Regions from separate parts of the Rossellomorea sp. y25 genome, predicted to be linked through region 2. Evidence: riboswitches for the same ligand, from Rfam matches in the RefSeq annotation. Region 2 holds a riboswitch; the other holds the start of a gene.
The links. A riboswitch is a leader RNA that binds a small molecule or an ion and turns the genes downstream of it on or off. The one in region 2 is predicted to bind S-adenosylmethionine.

Region 1 (4,147 bases), 500 kb from region 2:
ATTTCAATGAGCCAACCGTACCTGCCATGATGTTCCATTGCTCCATGAATGATGACGATGACTGCCTTTGCTTCTTGATCTGTTTCCCATTTCCACATGGCAATCCCTCCTTTATAGTTCTCTAATTGATTGAATTCTGCTACCATTTATTATAGTAAATATTATTGAAAGGGGTAGTAAAAAATGCTCTATCCGTATCATGATAAAAAACCAGTCATCTCTCACTCAGCTTACATTGCCGATTATGTGACCATCTCCGGGGATGTCGAGATCGGGGAAGAGTCCAGTATTTGGTTTAACACCGTCATCAGAGGGGATGTCGCTCCAACGAAAATCGGTAATAAAGTAAATATACAGGATAATTCCATTCTCCATCAGAGTCCAAATAACCCTCTTATTCTTGAAGATGAAGTAACCGTCGGCCATGGAGTGATTCTACATAGCTGCAAAATTCGAAAGAAAGCGTTAATCGGTATGGGATCCATTATTCTCGATAATGCTGAAATTGGTGAAGGAGCTTTTATTGGAGCAGGAAGCCTTGTTCCTCAAGGGAAAGTCATTCCTCCTAATACGCTGGCATTCGGCAGGCCAGCAAAAGTAGTGAGAGAGCTAAACGAACATGATATTAGCGAAATGAAGCGCATTTCCAGAGAATACGCTGAAAAAGGACAATATTATAAAAGCATCAAACCATTTTAACTTCTTATACTTGGGATACCCCATCCTTCATTAGATTACTCATGTAATATTTTCAGGTGTAACACGTGTGATTGTTTCCTCGAACAGGTTTTATCTGCCGTTTTAGAAATATATCTGCCAGTATCGGGATATGTCTGCCATGTGACACAAACTAATAAATTTCGCCGAATCAATTAGAAATGCCACTCATCAAAAAGAGACCAACACCCATAAAGTGTTGGTCTCTTTGATCTTATCTTATTCGCCTAACGCTTCTGCTTTTAATGCTTCAGCTTTGTTTGTACGCTCCCAAGGAAGATCAATATCGTTACGGCCGAAGTGTCCGTAAGCAGCTGTTTGCTTGTAGATCGGACGACGAAGGTCCAGCATTTTGATGATGCCAGCAGGACGAAGGTCAAAGTTGTTGCGGACAACATCAATCAATACGTCTTCTGATACTTTACCCGTTCCGAATGTGTCGATTGAAATAGATACCGGTTGAGCAACACCGATTGCATACGCTAATTGAACTTCACATTTTTCAGCTAAACCAGCTGCTACAATGTTCTTCGCTACGAAACGTGCTGCATATGCCGCTGAACGGTCCACTTTCGTTGCATCCTTACCAGAGAATGCACCGCCACCATGACGAGCATATCCGCCGTATGTGTCAACGATGATTTTACGTCCTGTTAAACCTGCATCACCTTGTGGTCCACCGATAACGAAACGACCTGTCGGGTTGATGAAATATTTTGTTTGCTCATCGATCAGTTCTTTCGGTACAACCGGATCGATGACATATTCCTTCAAGTTACGCTGGATTTGCTCAAGCGTTACTTCAGGGTGATGTTGAGTAGAGATAACGATCGTGTCGATTCGAACCGGCTTGTCGTTTTCATCATATTCAACTGTTACTTGCGTTTTTCCATCAGGACGTAAGTAAGGAAGAATTTCTTCTTTACGAACTTCCGTTAAGCGACGGGAAATTTTGTGAGCAAGGGAAATAGGAAGAGGCATAAGCTCTTTCGTTTCATTACAAGCGAATCCAAACATTAACCCTTGGTCACCTGCTCCGATTGCATCGATCTCCTCATCCGTCATTTGTCCTTCACGGGCTTCAAGTGCCTGGTCTACCCCTTGAGCGATATCAGCAGATTGCTCATCGATGGATGTCAATACTGCACATGTTTCAGCGTCAAAGCCGTATTTCGCACGAGTGTAGCCAATTTCACGGATTGTTTCGCGAACGATTTTCGGAATATCGACATACGTACTAGTTGTAATTTCACCTGCAACAAGTACAAGACCCGTTGTAACAGACGTTTCACATGCTACACGAGCATTAGGGTCATTGGTAAGAATTGCATCAAGAATTGAATCAGAAATTTGGTCACAAATTTTATCTGGATGTCCTTCGGTTACGGACTCAGATGTAAACAGACGACGTTTAGTTGACATCAAGGTTCCTCCTTAAGCTATTTGTTAGACTTTGATCTAACAAAACATTAAACAGATACGGTACTCATTCCCTAAGTAGTATGAAGTAAACATGGTTTTTTTATAAAAAAATCATGAATTATGTGCATTTGATCCTCTATAAACAGAAAAAACCCTTCCTCATGATTAAAGCAATAGAGGAAAGGTTTCAGATCATAGCCGCGCCTTTTCTCTCTTATCGTTCAAGGTTCATAGACCTTGCCTCAGTTTAGCACCTTCGCTTAATCGGATCGTTTCAAAGTATAAGATCCATTCACTATTTAGCAGGTTGCTGGGTTTCATAGGGTCTGCTCCCTCCACCAGCTCAGGATAAGAGTATCCGTTCAAGGAACAATGATAACGTTTAGGACTAGAGGTGTCAACTTTTTTTCGAGTGACAGGTTTAACCAATCTTTTAGCCTCTTTTTATGACTTCAACCTATTTTTCTTCATTAAAATAACCTAATGGGGTAATGAGGCTAAACATTTAGATTTTTTCTTCATATATATAAGAAGAAACAAGCTGTATTTGGACGAAAAATGTGACAAAATGAAGACACATTATAAAATTAAATAAATAGTATAGACTAATAGCTTGATTGTGTTATACTATTTTTGTGAAGTAAGCGATGCCATTAAATAAATTTATATAAAGGAAGGGTTCTAATGAATTCAGTGAGCATGTCTAATGAATTAACAGAATTACTTAACGGTCAAAATATTCAGGAACAATTATCTGTTTCCCAACTAGTTGAAAAAGTCCTTCAACGCAATGAAGGCGTTTTAACATCATCAGGTGCAGTCAGAGCAGAAACTGGTAAATACACAGGACGCTCTCCTAAGGATAAATTTATTGTTGAAGAACCATCCACGAAGGATAAGATTGAGTGGGGTTCTGTCAATCAACCCATCTCTTCAGAATCATTCGATAAACTATATACAAAAGTGATCAATTACTTAAAAGAAAAAGAAGAAGTGTTCTCATTCCAAGGGTTCGCAGGTGCAGACCCAAAACATAGACTGCCGATTCAGGTTATCAACGAATTTGCTTGGCATAATCTTTTCGCTCATCAATTATTCATTCGCCCGACAGAAGAAGAGCTAAAGGGTCACCAATCAGAATTCACAATCGTTTCTGCTCCGAACTTCAAGGCGGATCCCGAAGTTGACGGAACTCATTCTGAAACATTTATCATTGTATCATTCGAAAGAAGAATTGTCCTGATTGGTGGTACTGAGTATGCAGGTGAAATGAAGAAATCGATTTTCTCTGTCATGAACTACGTGCTTCCTGAATCCGATATCCTTTCCATGCACTGCTCTTCAAACGTGGGACGCGAAGGCGATGTGGCATTGTTCTTCGGTTTATCCGGAACTGGAAAAACGACTTTATCCGCAGACCCTAACCGCCGTTTGATCGGCGATGATGAACACGGTTGGTCTCCAAACGGTGTTTTCAATATCGAAGGCGGCTGCTACGCTAAATGTATCGGTCTGACACGTGAGAAAGAGCCACAAATCTTCGATGCCATCCGTTTCGGTTCTGTCCTTGAAAATGTTGTCCTTGATGACAATTCCCGCATCCCGGATTATGAGGATAACACATTAACTGAAAACACTCGTGCTGCATACCCTCTTCAAGCGATGGAAAACATCGTTGAACCAAGTGTTGCAGGACATCCAAATACAATCGTATTCTTAACGGCAGATGCATTCGGGGTATTACCTCCAATCAGCAAACTGACGAAAGAACAAGCAATGTACCACTTCTTAAGTGGATATACATCGAAGCTTGCAGGTACGGAGCGTGGGATCACTTCACCACAAGCAACGTTCTCAACATGCTTTGGCTCACCATTCCTGCCACTTCCTGCAACTCGTTATGCCGAGATGCTTGGGAAGAAAATCGATGAGCACAATGCACAGGTATTCTTAGTGAACACCGGGTGGACTGGTGGAGAATACGGTGTTGGTAACCGCATGAAGTTAT
Region 2 (4,147 bases):
CCCATTGGAGCCGTTGGCACGACAATTACTTCGGATAAGTCCATGTTATGCTGCTTCGCAAAGGTTTCCATGTAGATCTTATGCTGGAAAAGGTTCGCATCCAGATCTCCCTGGGCAAGCGCGTTGTTCGGCTGGATGTAATCACTGAACTCCTTCACTTCAACCGTGTATCCTTTTTCTTCAAGACCGGGCTTGATCGCTTTTGTCACCATATCACTGTATGGTCCGGATGTCGCTCCGATCGTCACCTCTTTTTTATCTTCCGCGCTTGAACTTGCTTCGTCCCCTCCGCAAGCTGCAAGAATGCTCATTGTTACCGCTAATGCTACAAATAAAATCCACTTTTTCACTAGTTGTTCCCCCTAAAGTAGTTATCGTTTATCGACTAATCGTGCAAACACATCACCCGTATACTGGATGAGCTGAACTAAACAAATTAAAATGACGACGGTCGTGATCATCACCGTGTTGTCATAACGGTAGTATCCGAAGCGGATCGCCAGGTCCCCGACTCCGCCTCCACCGACGATCCCAGCCATGGCGGAATAGGCGACTAAACTGATCGTTGTAATCGTGATTGCCTGAATCACCGCCGGTCGTGCTTCCGGTAACAGCACGTCCTTAATGATCATCCAAGGACTTGCCCCCACTGAAACCGAAGCTTCAATGACACCTTTATCAATCTCACGCAATGACGTTTCTACCATTCTCGCAAAAAATGGAATTCCCGCAACAGAGAGTGATACGGATGCTGCCGTCGGTCCGATCGTGGTTCCGGTCAATAGTTTGGTTAATGGTAAGAGTGCTACTAATAGAATAATGAACGGAACCGACCGCACCATATTGACGGCAAATCCAACGACCTTTTTGATCAAACTATTTTGTAAAAACAAGCCTTTGTCTGTTACGAAAAGAAGAATCCCGAGCGGTAATCCCACTAAAATCGCAACTCCCAGTGAAATCCCCACCATATAGACCGTTTCAAAAAAGGCTTTATTCAATTCTGGTAAAATTGCAGTCAATGAATCAGGCAGCATTCTCAAGCACCTCCAAGCTCTGTGTCTTCAACGTGATATACCGGATCGCGGCTTCGATTTCTTCATGGGAGCCGATCAGTTCCATGATAAAAATCCCGAGTGGAACTTCCTGAATGTATTCGATCTTGCCGTGTAGGATATTGCCTCGCACCTTGTATTTCTGGAACACTTCCGATACGACGCTTTCCTCTGCGATCGATCCTTTGAATTGGATTTTGATCAGTTTTCCTTTCCTTGATTCCACGAGGTGCGGCGGTAGTTCAAATTGAAGGATTGTTTCAATGAATTGCTTCGTTAAAGGCTGCTTAGGTTCTGCAAACAGGTCGTAAACCGGCCCTTCCTCCACGATTTTCCCGTCCTGCATCACGGCCATCCGGTCACAGATTTCTTTCACCACTTCCATCTCGTGGGTGATGAGGACGATGGTCAAACCTAGTTCTTTATTAATCTTTTTCAATAGTTTCAAGATTGATTTCGTTGTATTCGGATCGAGTGCCGAGGTCGCTTCGTCGCAAAGTAAAACCGATGGGTTATTCGCAAGGGCTCTCGCAATCCCGACTCTTTGCTTTTGTCCTCCGCTGAGCTGGGCCGGGTACGCATCTGCTTTGTCCGATAGACCGACCATCTCAAGGAGCTCGACGACTCTGGGCTTGATTTTCGCTTTAGGTACACTAGCCGCTTTCAAGGCAAAAGCCAGATTGTCAAACACCGTTTTGGATTTGATCAAGTGAAAATGTTGAAAGATCATGCTCGTTTTTTGACGGGCGAGTCTTAATTGTTTGGACGTGAGTTTCGTGAAATCCTGTCCGTCAATGATGATTTCTCCTGATGTAGGGGTTTCTAATAAATTCAGGCAGCGAATGAGTGAACTCTTCCCCGCTCCACTGTATCCGACGATTCCAAAAATCTCACCCTTTTCGATTTTTACGGAAACGTTATCGACACCGACCACCGTTTGCTTTTTTGTACTGTAGGTTTTAACTAGATTTCGAATCTCGATCAATGTGCACACCCCTTTTTTCATCCAATAAAAAATGCCTCTTTCAACTGAAAGAAGCATCGCCTGTTTATCTCGACTTATCTCTCAGAATGAAATCATTCTGCAGGAATTGGCACCGTTCCAATACTGGAGGTTGCCGGACGTCGTAGGGCCTGATCCCTCGGTCACTCTGGATAATTGAAAGTATGTAATTTTCTAATTTTTTAATCTTATAGAGGATAATACTGGGTATGGGAATGGAAGTCAATAGGGAATTTTACAGTTGTTTTTATGTAAGCGTTATCTTTATTGTTGTACTAGGGAAGGTTTTTTTGTGTTGTTGGACTAGGGTTTGATCTTGGGGTGGAATATATCCACTTTTTTACAGTTAATAATATATTCCTAAAGTTGATAATAAAAGGGGGAATGTCGATAATAAAACTCCTCGCACCCTATCAATCCATGTATCTCACATCGATTTCAGTTAATATCCTGCCTTTACACCATCTCAAAGACTCAAAAACCATACATATTATCCAAAAACATTCCTTTCCACCTCCAATTGGGACTAACCTCCATTACCAATACAAAAAGGCACTACCTTCAATAGCAGCACCCCGATCATTTGTCATAACAACTCACTACAAATATTCTAATCTCTCAAACAACCAAACGAAAACTAAAACGTCCACTCCTTAATCACTGTCAACACATCCAACTCCCTCAACCGCTGCTCACAATAAGAAGAATTCATCTTCAAATAGGAATCAACATAAGCCGGATGACACATAATCTCAAGCGTCTCACCTCCATCCCTGCTGTCCAAAATCCTCTTCAATCCTTCAACCGACACTCCGTCCCCATAAAAGTCCATCGAGAACCGATCGGTTAACACATCCATTTCGCCACCCTTATCACCAAAAACATTCCGGACCGGTACCCCAAAGCGCTCTGACAATCTCTTCACCACCGGGATCAGTGGTCGAAAGCTATGAACATGATGATGACTGTCAATATGAGAAAGGGGCAGACCGAATGATAGAAATTTATCCACCTGAGCCTCCCACTCCATTTCAACCTCATCCACATTGATTTCTTTTTCTTCAAAAATCCTGCTGGTGTAACGGAAAAAGCCTCTTTCATCCTGTAGTGATGGTACCCCGGCCGAAACCGGTCTCCCGCATGTCAGTGTTAAATGGATCCCAACCTTTAATTCAGGAAAAACCTTCGCCAATTCCAACGCATGCAGAGTCCCGGGCATATTGACAAGCATCGTTGTTGAGTTGACAATTCCAAACCGGTGACTATCAACGATGCCATAGTTCACTCCCCGGCATAAACCAAAGTCATCTGCATTGACGATCACGTTCCTCATAATCCCCCATCCCCTTTTTTCTAATAGGTTCTTTCTACAAGAAAGCTCGCTTTATCTCCTCTGAAGATCGCTTTGGAAAATTCGATCACGGATCCATCCTCTACATAAGCTGTCGTTTCGATCATAAAGCAAGGTGTCCCCTCTGGTACCTCAAGCTTCCCTGCCACTCGCTCATCTGCTAAAAATAGCTCGATGGTTTCGATGGTTTTTTTAATTTTTATCTCAAACTGTGTTTCCAGGAGCTTGTAAAGAGATCTTTCACATTCGTCTTTATCAAGGCCTGGCGTCTTGTACCAGGGCAGATAGGCCACCTCATATTGCAGGGGCAGCCCGTCTGAATATCGGATCCTCTCTAACCGATTGACGGGATCTCCATTCTTCAATTCCAACGCTTTTTCCACTGTGGATTCTGCCGGGATGACATTCATGCTCAGTACCTTGATCTTAGGTTTCTTACCTTGTAATCGCAGTTGCTCTGTGTAGTTGTCGATCGTCGAGGACAGGATTTGACTGACTTTCTCTTCTGCGACAAAGGTTCCTCTTCCTTGCTCACGATACACGTAACCTTCAAGTGTCAGCTGCTGGAGCGCCGTCCGGATCGTCGTACGGCTGACATTAAACTTTTCGCAAAACTCCGCCTCTGTCGGCAGTTTTGTATTCGGCGCATATTCTTTATTTTTAATCATGTGGATGATTTCTTCTTTTACATGCGAATGCAGGGCCTTTGCTTCTTGTGTCTCTTTCATTCTGTTTCTC

Region 1: linked by a shared signal. The riboswitch ahead of metK (methionine adenosyltransferase) and the one ahead of AAEM60_RS20775 (methionine ABC transporter ATP-binding protein) in region 2 are both predicted to bind S-adenosylmethionine.

Annotation. Positions count from the first base shown of each region.
Region 1 is NZ_CP145886.1:3,651,733-3,655,879, forward strand. Features, by position in the region: gene AAEM60_RS18375 (alpha/beta hydrolase) at 1-98, opposite strand, end outside; gene AAEM60_RS18380 (gamma carbonic anhydrase family protein) at 184-699, shown strand; gene metK (methionine adenosyltransferase) at 937-2,139, opposite strand; SAM riboswitch class I at 2,351-2,494, opposite strand; gene pckA (phosphoenolpyruvate carboxykinase (ATP)) at 2,824-4,147, shown strand, end outside.
Region 2 is NZ_CP145886.1:4,147,747-4,151,893, forward strand. Features, by position in the region: gene AAEM60_RS20765 (MetQ/NlpA family ABC transporter substrate-binding protein) at 1-350, opposite strand, end outside; gene AAEM60_RS20770 (methionine ABC transporter permease) at 372-1,037, opposite strand; gene AAEM60_RS20775 (methionine ABC transporter ATP-binding protein) at 1,027-2,040, opposite strand; SAM riboswitch class I at 2,112-2,217, opposite strand; gene chbG (chitin disaccharide deacetylase) at 2,696-3,391, opposite strand; gene AAEM60_RS20785 (GntR family transcriptional regulator) at 3,412-4,137, opposite strand.